Regions from separate parts of the Oceanobacter sp. 4_MG-2023 genome, predicted to be linked through region 1. Evidence: predicted binding sites of a transcription regulator. Region 1 holds the regulator's gene; each other region holds the start of a gene.
What was found. The regulator PhoB, encoded in region 1, activates phosphate uptake and scavenging genes when phosphate is short. The targets are predictions, from matches to a motif close to TGTCATANNNNTGTCANA.

Region 1 (4,214 bases):
ATTACCTGCCGCGTTATCTGTTGCTGCTGTTGTTGTCGTTTGTGCCGGGCGTCAACTTGCTGATGCCCTTCGTCTGGTTCTGGTTTGGCAGCTGGGTGATGGCGTTGCAATACAGTGATTATACTCTGGATAACCAGCAGCAGAATTTCCGCGACAGCCGAGAGCAGGTGGCTACCCAGCGCTGGACGGCCTGGGGATTTGGTGGGGCGGTGTCGGTGCTGATGGCAGTACCATTACTGAACTGTCTGGTGCCCCCGGCGGCGGTGATCGGGGCTACGCTGTGGCAATTGCAACGGCAGGCCGATCAGTCACGGGCCGGTTGATCTATTGGTCGGCCTCATCACGGTTGTCAGATAAGCAGGCTGCGGGGAAAACACAGGTGAATGTACTGCCCTTGCCTTCGATGCTGCTGATTTTCAGCTCGCCGTCATGGTGCAGCAAGACGTGTTTGACAATAGCCAGTCCCAGTCCGGTACCACCAGTGGCGATGCTGCGGCTGGGGTCGGCGCGATAGAAGCGCTCGGTCAGGCGGGGGATGTGATGCTGGGCAATACCGATGCCGTTATCCGAGACGCTGAAATGCCCTTTGCCGCCTTCGGTATACCAGCGCAGTGTGACGTCACCCCCTTCCGGGGTGTATTTGACGGCGTTGAATACCAGGTTGGAAAATGCACTGCGCAGCTCATTATAAAAGCCCATCATTTTTTGATCCTGATCGATGGTCAGGGTAATGGTGTGCTTGCTGCTGCTGAGTGATGCGGCATCGCGACGGATGGCTTCCAGCAGCGGCTGCAGCTCGATAGGCTGAGGCTGTTCCGTCTTGCCGGTTTCCAGCCGTGACAGCATCAGCAAATCCTTGAGCAGGTTTTCCATACGATGACTTTGTTCGCTCATTTGCTGCAGCATGCGGCCCCAGCGTGGTGGCAGCATCTCGGAGGCGGCTTGCATGGTTTCGACGTAACCGGCAATCACGGTCAGCGGTGTACGTAATTCATGGCTGACGTTGGCAACAAAATCCTTGCGCATTTCTTCCAGTTGTTTCAAACGGGTGATGTCATGAATCAGGATCAGGCGATCCTTGCGGCCAAACAGGGTGATATTGAACTGCAGGTAAATGCGCGGATTGATGGGCGATCGAATCGTGAGCGGTTCCTGATAATCGGCCTTGTCGAAGTAGGCCTTGAATTCTGGCGTGCGGATCAGGTTGGTGATGGGTTGGCCAATGTCTACCGGGTTGCGTAACCCCAGGTAGTTTTGTGCGGCCTGGTTCCAGAATTCCAGCGCGCCGCTGGCATCCACCATCAAGACAGAATCCTGCAGGGCCGCGGTTGAGTCCTGGATACGATTGATAATGGCCTGCAGGCGCTGCTGGTGTTTGATATTGCTTTGCTGCAAGCGCTGGTTCTCGGTAAAAATCGCTCCCCAGATGCCCAGTGTTCGCGGTAATACGGTGGTTTGCCCCTGATCCAGCCAGCGGTGCAGGCGGTACAGTTGCAGCCATTGCCAGGTGATATAGGCCCCCATCATCAAACACAATGCTTCCAGCGGCCGGTCAAAAAAGACGTAACCACAACCAACGGCCAGAATCAGCAAGTAGACAAGGCGGCGCAATTCTCTGCGCCAGACGGGGGACATCAAAATTCAGGAGGCTTTGGTCGAAAAGCGGTAGCCGGTGCCACGCACGGTTTGGATCAGTTGTTCGTGAGACTCACCGAGTGCTTTGCGCAGACGACGAATATGCACGTCAACGGTGCGCTCTTCAACGTACACATTACCACCCCAGACTTGATCGAGCAGCTGGGCTCGGGAGTAGGCCCGTTCCTGGTGGGTCATGAAAAACTGCAACAAACGATACTCCGTAGGGCCGATGTCAATCGGGTCGCCATGAGCGGTAACGCGATGGCAGACCGGGTCCAGCATCAGGCCGCTGACTTCAATGGGCTCTTCGATGCCTTGTGGGGTGGAACGGCGCAAGACGGCTTTCAGTCGTGCGACCAGTTCTCGAGGGGAAAACGGTTTGGTGATGTAGTCATCTGCCCCCGCTTCCAGCCCTTGTACTTTGTTATCTTCTTCGCCCTTGGCCGTCAGCATGATGATTGGCAACTCAGCGGTGCGGTCTTCACGCTTGAGGCGCCGGGCAAATTCGACGCCACTGGTGCCTGGCAGCATCCAGTCGAGTAAAATCATATCAGGCTTTCGATCGATAATCTGCGCATGTGCTTCCTGTACATTGGCAGCCTCAAGGCATTCATACCCGGCCATTTCCAGGGCCACGGCGATCATTTCCCGGATAGGGGCTTCATCGTCCACAATAAGAACGGTCTTGCCAGCTTTGGTCATAAGGCTCGTCACGCAAATGTCACAATAGGAATAATGCGGAGGTATTACACTGACCTAGTGTTACAAGCATGTGACACTGTTGGCATTGGCGTCAAGCCTGACACCAATTACGCGCTGGACAGGGCGTAGTGTGACAGGAGTCCGGCCCAGATCAGCGTGCCATACCAATGGGCTGCCAGAAACACTTTCATGCAGGCTTCCCGGCGGCGACTGCGGATAGACCATAATTGCCAGACCAGATACCCTCCGGCGACGCACCAGGCCAGATAAAACGGCCAGCTTGCTTCCAGCTGATTGCCCGTCAGTAACAGACAAAAATGCGCCATTCCGTAAAGAATGGCGATCATGGTGACATCCAGGTCGCCAAACAGGATCGCCGTGCTTTTGACACCAATCAGCAGATCATCGTCGCGGTCGACCATGGCGTAAATTGTGTCGTAACCGACCGTCCAGCAAACATTGGCAATAAACAATAACCAGCAGACAGCGGTCAGCTCATTGGCCTGTGCGGCAAAGGCCATTGGAATCGCCCAGGAAAATGCAGCACCGAGAAACACCTGTGGCAAATGGGTATGGCGTTTCATAAAGGGATAAAGTGCTGCCAGAGCGACCCCGCCGAGGGATAACCAGATGGTCAGGGCATTGGTCAACAGCACCAGCGCCAGACTGATCAGGCACAGCACAATAAAGCCGGATAATGCTTCGCGGTCAGAGATACGTCCTTGAGTCAGGGGACGGTCCTGGGTGCGTTTGACATGGCGGTCGATATGGCGGTCGGCGTAGTCGTTAATAACACAACCGGCCGACCGCATAAGAAATACGCCCAGAGTAAAAATCACCAGATTGGCAATGGAGGGAATGCCCTCGGCTGCAATCCACAGCGCCCACAAGGTCGGCCAGAGCAGCAGATAAGAGCCAATCGGCCGGTTCAGGCGTGTCAGCTGCACCCACTGATACCAGTTGGGCCAGAGTTTGTTGAGTGAGGCGGACAGAGGTGATTGCATAATCAACGCCTTGTGTCGTCTGACAAAGGAAAGGAGGCGGATACCAGCAAGGACGAGAAGGCTTCCGTTACCAGCAGTGGTGCACCATGAATTGTAAATACCGAACGCCTGGCCCAGCCAAACGGGTTGGGCTGGTTGACTGTTGACGCCCCTGTGCGGCTGAATTTCAGCGGTTGGCGGCGCAAACTGGGCTGGCGGAACAGATAGCTGCCAAGCGAGCGGTTACCAAGATGGCGAATCTGTTGTCCTACCCGTGCAAGGCTGGTCAACGGAATGGCAGTGCGGGCTCGCACCAGTTCCGTTTGTCCCAGGCACAAGGAAACCTCGCGTACCCAAACGGGTTGGCGTCCGTGCAGCTTCAGGTCTGCCTGTTCGGTTGGTAAAGCCGGGCCGCAATATTGTCGGATAACCTTGACCGAAAATGTGCTTGGGTCCAGTGCCTGCAAACGCTTGGTCAGTGACCCGGCGTCATTGAGCCAGTGACGCCACTCGCGGGGAATGCTCGCCGGTGTTACACAAAAGCGCCCGCTCCAGCGTGGTGTTGTGGCCAGAAGTTGCGCATGGTATCTGGGTATAGTGCTTTTCATGGCGGCGCAGCATGCGTCAAATCGCATTTAGTGGCAAGAGGATTGCTCTGTCCATTGATTTTATGCGGGTTGGACAGTAGCTTAGGCGGCCGAAGTATCGAGTCGGCTGATGCAACATCGGCTCCAGCCGTTATTATGACAGGTGTGACATGAAAAAATGGCAGTGCGTGGTGTGCGGCTGGATCTACGATGAAGCCGAAGGCGCACCAGAAGAAGGTATCCCGGCAGGAACCCCTTGGGAGGACGTGCCAGCAGACTTTACCTGCCCGGATTGCGGTGTCGG
Region 2 (4,214 bases), on a different contig from region 1:
TTGCGACTTGTCTTCGGCAACCAATGGTAATGCCTGGGTGTTTTCCTGTTGGCTGAAATAGTCGACCCAGGCCCGGGTGATATCAGGATCGGCCAGGTCCTGCTTGTTCAGCAGCTTGATAACGGGCTTGTTGCGACACAGCTCGTCCACCATGGGATTGGTGCTGGAGAACGGCAAACGTGCATCCATGACCTCGATCACCAGATCGATATCCGGCATGGCTTCACTGATCTTCTTGCGGGCTTTGTTCATATGCCCTGGGAACCATTGGACTGCCATTGTGTGTAATCCGGTTGACCTGAATAAATTAGGGCGGCACATTGTATCGATCGGCCCGGTGAGAGCAACCGCCCGAGAGCAATTGGGCGTTATTTGAATGTCATATTTGCTCGATAACCTGACTGTGGTCGAAAAATTCCTGTGGAATTGGTCAAGTTGGAGACAATGTATGGATGTCTTGCAAGAAGATTTCGCTCGAAGTGCCAAACGTCAGGGCCGTCAGGCCTCGGCAACGGTTTCTGGTCGTCGTCGCGCCGGTTTCCTGGTTGGCAATAAGTTTGTTTTTTCAGATCAGGCCGAGGTGCTGTGGATGGAAGCAGGCCCCGGAGAATTTCGTGAATTGCGTCTCTGGCGCAAATAGAGTGATAGCGCGGCGCTGAAAGCGCCGCCCTGGAATCGCTAGGCTTCTGCAAACACTGATGTTGCTTCTGCTTCATCGGAGGGGTTCGTACCCTCTGCAGAAAGCGCATCGACTGGCTGTTGTGCCAGAACTTGCTCGGCATTGACTAATAATTCTTGCTGCTTTTCTTGCTCGCGGGCACGTTTACGCTCCAGTTTGACGAAGTGTTTCTCATGCGTGGTCCATTGCCCCTGACGGATATCCACGTCGGTTACGCCGTTTTCTTCGGCAATTTCTTCTGCCAGTTGGCGCGTGGCTTCATCGGCATCGCGGGCCAGTAACTTGCGTTCACCAGCGTCAAGATGGCTGAACAGGTCGATCAGCGCCGTCGACATGATGTCGCGGCTGATTTCATCGCGGCTTTTGTTGAAGCGACGGGCAATCATATTCAGCATGGGTTTTTTCTTGCAAACGGCGCTCTTGTTCTTCCTGATAATATCTGTCGATCAGGTTCTGGGTGTTGTTACTATCGTTTTCGTGCATGCAGTGCTCCGGGTCACTCGGGAGAGAGGGCTGGGCTTGAGTTATGCCTCGGGGCGGCGGATTATACGCAGACATTACCGAGCGAGTAACCGGAGTTTTTATGAAGCCTGAAGAGTATCCAGAAGAGTATATCGTTGAGCAGATGGCATCACTGTCGCCATCTCATCTCGAATTGATGAACGAAAGCCATATGCACGCAGGCCCGGCGACGACGTCCCACTACAAACTGGTGATGGTATCCGACGCTTTTGAGGGCAAGCGCCCGGTGGCCCGGCATCAGCTGGTGTATGGCCTGGTGGCTGATATTTTGCAAAATCCGGTACATGCTCTGGCGCTGCATTTGTATTCGCCACAGGAATGGCAGGCACAGACGGCTGTACCTGAGTCGCCACAATGTGCCGGGCAACACTGATCATGACCTGATGATGATTGATGCATCATCAGCTCTGCTGGATCGAGTCTGCTGGTCCGGGTGGCTGGCCCGGAGCAACAGCGACATAATCCTGATTCCATAGGACAAGCCGCAAATCACCAACAGCTGTACCCCCAAAAGACCCCACCAGATCGGGAAGTGCGCAATTTCCTGCCGATATCATCATGCAATGATCTGTCAGGTTGGCAACTTTGTAACTAAAATGTCACTTAATATTCATAGACTCGCGCCGAACTCTCGACCAGAAATCAGAATTATGACTACGATTCGTGTTTGTTTGACTCTGCTTGCCATTCTGGGTTTTTCAAGCGCCAATGCCGGGATTTTATCTCCTTTCACTGGCCTGCCAAAAAATGGTGAAGTACGTCTGTTTGGTATCCAGGGCTCCAATACCATTGGTGATGAACTTGGACCTAATCTGGCTAAAAAATACCTGGAAGAAAAAGGGGCGACAGACGTTCAAATTCGTAATACCCGGTTTAATAATGAAAAAGTGGTCAGTGGTTTTTTGCCTGATCTTGGTACCCGTTTGACGATAGACATCGCCGCACATGGTTCCGGTACCGGCTTCAAGGGGATTGCGAGTGGTTCATCAGAAATTGCCGCCTCATCCCGTCCGATCAAGGCCAAGGAAGCCAGCCTGTTAAAACACATCGCCGATATGAGCAGGCCATCGGCAGAACATATCATCGGCATTGATGGTTTGGCGATTGTGGTGCACCCATCCAATCCGGTCAGTGAACTCAGTGTTGATGAAATCTCCGAGATTTTCTCCGGAGGCTATACCGACTGGTCGCAGGTGGGCGGCCGTCCTGGCGCCATTCATGTGTATGCCCGTGATGAAAACTCGGGTACCTGGGACAGTTTTAAATCCATGGTGCTGGGTAATACGCCGTTGATTGCATCGGCCAAGCGTTTTGAATCCAATGCGGTATTGTCTGATGAGGTCTCTGCGGATGATAACGGAATCGGTTTTGTCGGTTTGTCATCGGTCCGTGCTGCCAAATTGCTGGCCGTATCGGATGGCAGCGCCAAGGCACTGAAACCCAACAAGCTGACCGTTGCCACTGAAGATTATGCCTTGTCCCGGCGTTTGTTCATGTACACGGATGATGTGCCGGAAAATCCGTATGTCGTTGAGTTTATGAGCTTTGTTCAGCTCAATGAAGCACAGCAGGTGGTCGCGGATTCTGGTTTTATTTCACAGGAACTGAAAGAAGTCGTGCCGGAGTTTTATAGTGAGTTACCGTCTGATTTTCGTGAAATAACCAATGACGCCAAGCGTTTGACGATTAATTTCCGTTTTCGGGCCGGGAGCGCATCGCTGGACAATAAAGCGCTGAAGGATATTGAGCGGCTGGTTAATTATCTGCAGCAGAAAGGCCGCAACGATGCCGAAGTGATGCTGATCGGCTTTGGTGACAAGAAACGCACCGAGAAACGCTCCAAGCTGTTGTCCAAACTGAGGGCCATGGCGGTACGTCGTGAACTGGTACGTAACGGCATTTATCCTGAACTCTCGGTTGGGTACGGTGAGTATTTACCGGTTGCTTCTGTGAATCGGGCAGAAGGGAAAATGAAAAATCGCCGGGTTGAGGTGTGGCTCAGGGACAATACCTGAGCCGGACTGCTGCCAAGCGACAAAGAAAAACCCGAAGCCTGCAAAGGCTTCGGGTTTTTTGTGTTCTGGCAGGCTCAGGTGCATAACGCTGCCTGTGGTTCAGCCCTGGCTATGGAAAAACAGATACAGGTCGATGACGGCTGCTGGAATACCGCCACAGACCTGGTCGGACAGCTCGATGTCATCATCGATGTCGGCCATTTCTTCTTCGTCTGCGAACAGGCCAGAAGCGTACATGATCGGGAACAGGCTCTCGGCGACGTTTTCTTCATCGCGCTGGTACCAGTCCTCTTCGTGCAGCATGACACCGGTCATAAAACCAATAGCCCAACCTTCGATGGGTGGCTCGTCTTCTTCATCCGACAGAGTCAACTCACAAGGTACAGGGAAATCCTGGCCGGAATCGAGCCAGCCCTGGATTTCCGCAGTCATTTTGCCAAGCAGCTCGGTGACGGTGGCTTTTTCAGCGCTGCTGAAGCCCAGTTTTTCGTCAAAGGCACAGTCCCAGACTCGCTGGATATCGAACTCAATCGGCCCTGCCAAAAACGAGGTAATCAGGCCGTGGACGGCGAAAAAATCGAAACTGTCCTGGCGTTCTGCTTCGTCTTCCAGCAATACCCCGAGAGTTTCCAGTTCGTTCTCGGTCATGGCTGGGATATTATTTAGATCATTCATTTGGGTGCTCCTGAAGTCGGAGCCAATGCTAGCAGGCTTATGAAAGGCTACAAACAACAATTGCTTGTTCCGCTGGATGGAGAGGATGTTGTACTCCATATTCAGGCGATGAAACGCAAAAGTTTACGACTGGTGCTGAACCCGGCAGGTGAAATCGACCTGCGTATTCCGTTGGGTGCCAGTAAAGCCCAGGTAAACCGTTTTCTCGACGGTCATCAAGCCTGGCTGATTCAGCGTCGTCGAGAGTGGAAAGAAAACCAGAGTCGCAATGAAGGTGTGCTGAAGTACCTGGGGCGCACCCTGACGCTGGTGGAGACCGACGT
Region 3 (4,214 bases), on a different contig from region 1:
GTCACGGTTCAGTTCGTAGGTTACAAACTGTGGTGCGAACGGGTTGCTGACGTTAAACACCATGATGCCACCCTGACGTTCGAGACCAATAAACGCATAGGTTTCGCCGTTCACTTCACCCAGAGTCAGACCTTCTGGCTCTGGCCCTTTGTTGTCGGAACGGTTGTCGATCTTGTTGTTGTCGTTGGAGGCGTTGAAGTAATAAGGCGTGGTATCGGCAACGGTTTGCTCGAACTGATCGCCAGAATCAAACACCAGGTCGCCTTCTGCATTCCAGATAGAGAACGAGCGCGCGCCGTAGACGTAAATTTCATCGATATCGCCGTCGTTGTCGGTATCGCCATCAACGCCGGATACGGTCAGGCCACCCAGGCCAGCGTCGCCGTCTTGCAGTACGGCAATCTGGTCGGAAGTGAAGGCTGTGGTATCCAGGTCCAGGTCTTCCAGATCGGATTCTTCAGAGAAGCCATCGTAGTCCCGAGCATCACCTTCGTTGGCGGTAACGATATAGGTGTTGCCGTTAAACGAGTAAGAAGCGATGGAGTCTGGCATGTACATGCCAAGCAGTGGTTGCTGTTCGATATTGGCAACCTCGTCTTCCTTGTTGGCATCCAGGCCGTTGCCTTGAACACTGTGGTCCTTGAAGCCCAGCGCTACTACGTCTGTTACCGTAGCGGTGGCGATGTCGACGATTGCCATGGCGTTGTTTTCTTGCAGCGATACAAAGGCCGTGCTGTTGTCGGCAGACACTGCAATATATTCTGGCTCCAGATCCTGGGCGACGGTGGCACCAGGGCCAAAGATACGGACGTCGTCATCAATCGGGGTGGCGCCATCAGTATTGAACGCAGAGAAGCCCGCGGTGTTGGCGGTTGTGGCTGGGACGCCATCGGTGATGCTGATGATCGATACCGAACCTTCTGGATCGACGGTGTAGTCGTCGTTTGGCTCGCCTTCGTTGGCGACCAGTACAGCGCTACCGTCGTGAGTGAAGGTGATCATATCTGGCAGGGCACCGACTTCCACGGAGGAGATAAATGCCAGGGTATCGCTGTTGTAGAAGTAAGCGCGGCCGTTGTCCTGTTTGGTATCTGCTTCGACGGCGAGGGCCAGAATGCCATTGCTGACCGCGACGCTGTTGGCGCCACCGACTTCGAAGTCGGCTACACCGGCGTCTTCGGCAGAAATAGTGCCCAGCAGCGTTGGGGCGGATGGATCATTCAGGTCGAGCACGTCAACCGCGGCATTCCCTGAGTTGATCACAAACAGTTTGTTGGTGGTGCTGTCGAAGGCAACGATTTCAGCACCGCCATCGTCATAAATACCCGACTCATAACGGCCGACCTGAACCAGCTGACCACTGAAGCCATCAACACCATCGGTACCGTCAACACCATCGGTGCCGTCAACGCCATCGGTGCCATCGGTGCCATCAACACCATCGGTGCCGTCAACGCCATCGGTGCCGTCAACGCCATTGGTGCCGTCAACGCCATCGGTGCCGTCAACGCCATTAGTACCGTCAACACCATTGGTGCCGTCATCGCCATCAGAGCCACACGCAGCCAGCAGTGATGCCATTGCTACAGCCAGTGCCGTCTTCTTCATCATCTCAAGAGTCATTGCGATATCCTTTGTAAGCCAATGTTTTTTAAGGTCATATATGGTGCGTTAGCGTATGACTGTTTAATGACAGTGCTTTGACTCGGGTATGACAGTTGGATGACACTCAAATGGCAGAATGCTGACGCCATAAAAAGTTTCAGAGAGGCTAGGGAGCGGGTGTTGGAGCGGGTGTTACTGATCCATTAAAGAATCAATACAAGCGAGAAGTGGATCATAACCGGGCAAGAAAACGGTAGCCGGTGTGGTGCGGCCAACAGCGGAACAACCGCCAGAGCTGGCGGCTGTTCAAGACCTGCAATCGCTGGGAATCAGCTTTCAAATTCACCGTTATGGTAGATTTCCTGCACATCTTCCAGATCGTTCATCAGATTGGCAAAACGCTCAAAGTGCTCGACATCGTCGGCGGCAATCGGGTGCGGCATCTGCGGCAGATAGGTGATTTCTTCCATTTCGAAATCAATATCCGGGCGCCAGCTGGTCAGAGCGGTTTTGGTTTTGAAAAACTCGGTAGGTGGCACCAGCACCGTTACCATGCCGTCTTCGCAGTCGATATCCGAGACATCGATATCCGCTTCCATCAGCATCTCCAGTGCGTCATCTTCGCTGTCATCGGCAAATACAAACATGGCGCGATGATCGAACATGTGTGAGACCGAGCCCTGGCTGCCCAGTTTGGCCTTGCATTTGGAGAATACACCGCGGATTTCACCGAAAGTACGGTTGGGGTTATCGGTCAGGGCGCTGATCAACACCATGGCCCCACCCGGAGCAATGCCTTCGTACAACGCGGGTTGGAAATCTTCGCCCGTGCCACCGTTGGCTTTGTCGATGGCTTTCTCGATCACGTGGGTCGGTACCTGGTCTTTCTTGGCCCGATCGATCAGGGAACGCAACGACAGGTTTGCCGATGGGTCGGTACCGCCCGCCTTGGCGGCTACATAAATTTCACGGCCATACTTGGAGTAGACCTTGGTTTTTGCCGCGGCCGTTTTGGCCATGGATTCTTTCCGGTTTTGATACGCTCTGCCCATGGGAATCAGTCTTTTCTTGGGTGAATAAGTCAAAAAACGCCCGAATTGTACCCATTGCAGCGGAAGCTGTCTTGTCGATCCGGCCGCAGGCCATGGATTTCCACCGCAAAGCCGACGTCTGTCAGTCGTTGCTGAATCATTCTGAGCGCCAGAAAACAGCCTTCTGACCGCTGATTAAATCCGCGGCTGGCCACATTGCCGCTCAGTGACTGGGCTTGCCGGCCAGATAACGTTCACGGAACAGGTTGAAATATACCGCCAGACGAGCGCTGGCAACCGGTGCCTGCAACTGCTGCAGGATCTCGATCGTCACCTCAGCAGTACCCAATTGATAATCGTGCGCCGCTTCCCGTAACTGATAGTTGCCCGGAGCCTGTGGCTGAATACCCAACACCGGTAGATTAGCCAGACCGGGGCTACGGAACATCTTGCGCGCTTCGCGCCAGCTGCCATCCAGCAATACCAGCAGCGGTTTGCGCCGGGACTCCGCGGCCTGTGTACGGTATTGCTGCAACGCCGCGGGAGTATCGAGGCGACGGTGACTGTCGGCGTACTGGAACGGAAACACCAGTACAGGGGCATAAGCCGGATTGGTCAGCAACGCCAGCAGGGCCGGATCCGGCTCGGTGCGATTCCACAGAAAAGCGTGATTATCGCTTAATACATCCGCCACCAGACGGCCGCTGTTACTGGGTTTGTAGACCTCACCCTTATAAAAAATCAGACAAACGGCCGCTTCATCCGACGGCGCTGGCCGTTCTGAACACAAACACAAGGGCACCGACAGCAAACAATGCGGACAACGAACCATCCGCCCGCCACGGGCAATAAATGCCCGCCGGGACTGCGCCAACTCGCGCTGACGCAGACGAGTAACCGCATTTTCGAGCACAGGAGGAACATCAGACATGATCAGTACACGGGGAGAAAAGGGAGCGCATAGTGAGGCAAAGTGACCGCAGCGGCAAATTGTGGTTGCCTTATCGGGTAGAAGCGGGCCAGACCGTCGTCAGAAAACCGGGGCCGAACAACGGTTAAACAGCGGCGTTGGGTGGTTGAACAACGATACCGGGCGATAGGGGATAGGCGATAGATTCGGAGTATGAACCGGTATTGAACAGGCATGGCGCGGTAAAACAATAGCCCCGAGAGACAGAATAACGACAAAAACCACCACTACTCCTGATTTTATGACCAAACCAGGACACTCCAGCAAATACCTGCACCCAAATGGATGACAGCCAAGTACACTCCACCCTGGTACATCCACACCAGATTCAGGCATATCGCAGCAAACCAGCGGAGATCAGCATGCGCACCATCACCACCCAGGAATTTTTTGAAGAATATCGCCCCATACGTAACCCCCATAACGAACAGGCCGGACTGGATGGCTGCCTGATGGGACGTAGCGGACTGGAGTACGCCCGAGTGCTCGAAATCATGCAAGAGTCCCCCGAAAACGTTTGGACCTATGCCGATAGCGGCAGTGAAACACCGGTATTAAGCAGCGGCTTTACCTCCCTTAAAAGCCTGGGCTACGTGATTACCCGCGAG
Region 4 (4,214 bases), on a different contig from region 1:
GATTCCATACGGTGACAAAGTTCTCAGTATGTTGCAGATCTTCTTAGCTGTAGCGGTATTGGTTTATTCTGTTGTTATTGGTACATCTAAATATGACCTGCGCGCGGCTGCACTAGATCGTTGTGGAGTAGGTATAAAGGGACTAATACGTAAGCTAAGAAATGAAATATCTGAATCCAAAGACAGTGGAGTCAGTATTAACTTAGAAAAATATCATGCCGACTATCATGAAATATCAACAGAGCCAGAAAACCATGTTCGAGTTGATTATGTGTTTGCTGTTCTAGAATCACGTGCTGACTTTAAAATTACAGGACTAAAGAGGTTGTTCCTTTTAGGTAAAGCTTACGCAATGTATTCAATTCCGTACCTAATACCGACAGCTATGATGATTTTTGAAGTTCTATTTATTTTGGATATTTTGGGAGTAACAAATTGTTTTACCGGTGTATTTGGTATTGCAAAATCAATTCCTACGACATTTTCCGGCTAACAAACGCTTTAAGACGGATTCGCAACGCTCGGCGGTTTTGGTTTGATTTGGCTTTTGTGTTTACGGTGCAATAATTGAGTATCGTGGTAGGCGTTGCTCACACCTTAATGCGGCGTTCAGACTATAGAAAAACCTCCCTGGCTATGGTCTGATCGGGTTTTGAAACGCAGGAGGCGGTGATGGCTCGATTCAAGCACTCTGACTACAACCAAACGCCGGTGGTGGTCATTAATTATCAGGATCAGTTGCAGCTGGGGTCATTTGAGTATGCCCTGCGCTCACTATTTGATCTCTGAAAAACTCGATCTGTCTGCTTTCACCTGCTTTACAAGAATAATAGCGAAGGTCGCCCCGTTTATGATCCGGCCATTCTACTGAAGGATATCCTGTTTGCTAATTCTAAAGGCATCACCTCCAGCCGTGAAATTCAGTGGTGCTGCGAAACCAATATCATCTTTAAAGCCCTGTCCTGCGATATTGTTCTGTACGTCACCAGCTTGAGAAGCAAAACCAAAGTACAGTGATAATGGGATACCCTGATAACCCGCATCGGCAACACTCCGTCTTTTGTCGCCATGCAGTAGCTTGTCTGCTGACGTCAGGCCAGAACATTCGCGACGGGTTTTGCACTTTTGGTTCTGATTCCAGTTCAACGAAGTCATCTGGGTCATGGTCAATCGTTCTGCTGAGTGATCAGGTGATTATCGATGACTAAGGAGAGTTTTCCGGGAGTCCTTGGTTGAGGGCTTCAAGGTTGGCGTTGCAACTGATTGCGCCTGTTTCCAGTCAAGCAAGGCCACTCCCGCATCAATCCCAGGTAACGAGCGCTGTCATCTATCTGACTCCAAATCGCAACATGAACGTCAAGGGCTGGCCATCGGGTTGTCATCGGTCAACGGCTTAATCCGGCTGATGAGATTTGTTGCGGAGAGACCATGGCCCTGACTCGTCGGGAGTTCCTGTTGGACAGCGCCAGTACCAGCCTGTTTGCCCCGGTAGTCAAGCCGGGTGGGAAACGTACGCCTTACCCGTTCCAGCATGGCATCGCCAGTGGCGATCCGCTGACCGATCAGGTCTTGCTGTGGACGCGTATCACGACGACCGGGAGTGCGTTTGGTATTTCCTATCGCTGGCTGATAACCACGGACCCGCAGCTGCAGCAGGTCGTGCAGGAAGGAACCGGTTTTACCGATGCCAGCCGTGATTTTACCGTCAAGGTGGATGTTGGCGGTTTGCAACCGGCCACTACTTATTATTACACCTTCGAGGCCGACGGCCATTACTCCGATGTCGGCCGCACCCGAACCTTGCCGGAAGGGTCGGTGGCGCATTTACGTATTGCCTACACCTCGTGCTCCAACTTTGCCAAAGGTTATTTCAATGTGTATCGGGAGCTGGCGCAGCGGGCCGATCTCGATGCCATTTTGCACCTGGGCGATTATATCTATGAATACGCTGATCTTGACGATTGTCTGCACAGTGGCCGTATTAACGTGCCTTTGCATGAGACTCGTTCGTTGCAGGATTATCGCCAGCGCCACGCCTGTTACAAGCAGGACAAGGACTTGCAGGAGGTGCATCGCCAGCATCCGTTTCTGGTGATTTGGGATGACCATGAAGTGGCCAATAATGCCTGGACGGGTGGGGCCGACAACCACGATATCGAGAGCGAGGGCGACTGGCGTTCACGTCTGAGTGGTGCGGTGCAGGCGTATCTGGAGTGGATGCCGATCCGTGAACCGTCGCAACCGGAGATGGGGATCTATCGCAGCTTCCGGTTTGGGGATCTGGTCGACCTGAGCATGCTGGACACCCGGCTGGCCGGGCGTGATGCCCAGGCCGAGTCGATGGAAGAGCGCAACTTGCCCGGTCGTACGTTGTTGGGTTACTCCCAGGAAGAGTGGCTCTACACCAATCTCGCCAACGCCCAGCAACAGGGAGTGACCTGGAAGCTGAGTGGTCAGCAAGTCATGGTGGCCCAGCTGGGCACCAATGATATGCCCTTCAATTACGACCAGTGGGATGGCTATCCTGCTGCCCGTCAACGCCTGTTTGATGCCGTCAGTCAGGCCAATGTCGATAACTGGGTGGTGCTCACCGGGGATATTCATTCATCCTGGGCGTTTGAGTTGTATCAGAATCCGTTTGCGGCGGAGACGGGCAAACCACTGGGGGTGGAGTTTGTGACACCGGCAGTCACTTCGCCGGGTATCGAGAGTTATGCCCAGGCGCAGATGGCCGCTGCCTCGCTGGAAGCCCTGCTGCCGCATCTGGCGTTTGTGAATTTTTACTTCCGCGGTTATGTGTTGCTGGACATTACCCACGACCGTCTGCAAGCGGAATGGTGGGTGGTCGATAATATCGATAGCCATCGCTACAGCAGCGATTGCCTGCGGGCATTGCAAGTGCCACAAGGCAGTAACCAGTTACAACCGGCGCAGGGGATTACCCAGGCCAAGGCTGCGCAGCCTCTGGCACCGGCCTTTGCCGATGATCTGGCCTTTTTGCGCCACTGGAAACAGCGCTACAACCACCTGGATGGTGTGCTGGCGAACCATACCGAGCGTGGGGCACTCTGATCCAGAACGGTATCACCTTGTTGGCACTCACTGGCACAAATGCTTGTTGAGCGCTTGCGCCGAGTGTAAGAGCCGCCTCAGAATACAGGTCTTCTTCACACAGGATGTCCATCATGGATTCACTTTTCTCGCTGGTTTTTTCGGTCGAAGCTATTGTCTTGGTGTTTGTGCTGGTACTGGTGCGCAGCAGCATTAAATTTGTACCGCAAAACCGGGCCTGGCTGATTGAGCGATTTGGCAAATACCACTCCACCAAAGAGGCTGGCCTTAACTTTATTGTGCCCTTTATCGATCGGGTAGCCGCCGACCGCAGCCTCAAGGAACAAGCGCAGGATGTCCCCAGCCAGTCGGCGATTACCCGCGACAACATTACCCTGAGCGTTGATGGCGTGTTGTATTTCCGGGTACTGGATCCGTACAAGGCGACTTACGGCGTCGATAACTATGTGTTTGCCGTGACTCAGCTGGCGCAAACCACCATGCGTTCCGAGTTGGGCAAGATGGAGCTCGACCGCACCTTTGAAGAGCGCAGCTTGCTGAACATCAATATTGTGACCTCCATTAACGAAGCTGCCGAGCCTTGGGGTATCCAGGTACTGCGTTACGAAATCAAGGATATTGTGCCGCCGCAATCGGTGATGCAGTCGATGGAAGCGCAGATGAAAGCCGAGCGGGTCAAGCGTGCCCAGATTCTGGAATCCGAAGGGGATCGCCAGTCAGCCATTAACGTGGCCGAGGGTGAGAAGCAGGCACGGGTACTGGCGGCAGAAGCCGACAAGGCAGAACAGATGCTGCAGGCCGAAGGTGAAGCCCAGGCCATAGTGGCTGTGGCGCGCGCCCGTGCCATGGCATTAAAAATGGTTGGTGATATTGCCAATACCGAGGATGGCCAAAAAGCGATCCAGCTGGAGCTGGCTTCCAAGGCCATTGAGGCCAAGCACGCCATTGCCAAGGAATCGTCTGTTGTCTTGCTGCCCGATAGCGGCACCGATGCCAGCAGCATGGTGGCAACGGCCACTACGATTATCAACAGCCTGAACAAGGGCTAGCAAATACCGCGTCGGCGTCAGGCATCTTGTGCCTGACGGCTTTTGCCGCCACCATCCCCACTTATCACCAATACCACTAATATCACTAATATC

Region 2: a site for PhoB is predicted at 1,788-1,805, ahead of Q8W24_RS05970 (phosphate ABC transporter substrate-binding/OmpA family protein). Genes of this name have one in related genera too.
Region 3: a site for PhoB is predicted at 1,711-1,728, ahead of Q8W24_RS03675 (choice-of-anchor I family protein). Genes of this name have one in related genera too.
Region 4: a site for PhoB is predicted at 1,322-1,339, ahead of Q8W24_RS07380 (alkaline phosphatase). Genes of this name have one in related genera too.

What each region holds. Positions count from the first base shown of each region.
Region 1 covers NZ_JAUYVV010000008.1:108,201-112,414, forward strand. Annotated here, with positions in the region: gene cysZ (sulfate transporter CysZ) at 1-323, shown strand, start outside; gene phoR (phosphate regulon sensor histidine kinase PhoR) at 325-1,611, opposite strand; gene phoB (phosphate regulon transcriptional regulator PhoB) at 1,642-2,340, opposite strand; gene ubiA (4-hydroxybenzoate octaprenyltransferase) at 2,448-3,344, opposite strand; gene Q8W24_RS08120 (chorismate lyase) at 3,347-3,931, opposite strand; gene Q8W24_RS08125 (rubredoxin) at 4,081-4,214, shown strand, end outside.
Region 2 covers NZ_JAUYVV010000005.1:158,084-162,297, reverse strand. Annotated here, with positions in the region: gene ylqF (ribosome biogenesis GTPase YlqF) at 1-279, opposite strand, end outside; gene Q8W24_RS05985 (hypothetical protein) at 449-640, shown strand; gene Q8W24_RS05980 (hypothetical protein) at 679-1,074, opposite strand; gene Q8W24_RS05975 (BolA family transcriptional regulator) at 1,263-1,574, shown strand; gene Q8W24_RS05970 (phosphate ABC transporter substrate-binding/OmpA family protein) at 1,852-3,216, shown strand; gene Q8W24_RS05965 (YecA family protein) at 3,316-3,891, opposite strand; gene Q8W24_RS05960 (M48 family metallopeptidase) at 3,931-4,214, shown strand, end outside.
Region 3 covers NZ_JAUYVV010000003.1:115,528-119,741, reverse strand. Annotated here, with positions in the region: gene Q8W24_RS03675 (choice-of-anchor I family protein) at 1-1,623, opposite strand, end outside; gene Q8W24_RS03670 (YebC/PmpR family DNA-binding transcriptional regulator) at 1,935-2,657, opposite strand; gene Q8W24_RS03665 (tRNA-uridine aminocarboxypropyltransferase) at 2,860-3,567, opposite strand; gene Q8W24_RS03660 (hypothetical protein) at 3,969-4,214, shown strand, end outside.
Region 4 covers NZ_JAUYVV010000007.1:129,239-133,452, reverse strand. Annotated here, with positions in the region: gene Q8W24_RS07390 (SLATT domain-containing protein) at 1-493, shown strand, start outside; gene Q8W24_RS07385 (transposase) at 814-1,017, shown strand; gene Q8W24_RS07380 (alkaline phosphatase) at 1,429-3,072, shown strand; gene Q8W24_RS07375 (stomatin-like protein) at 3,186-4,121, shown strand.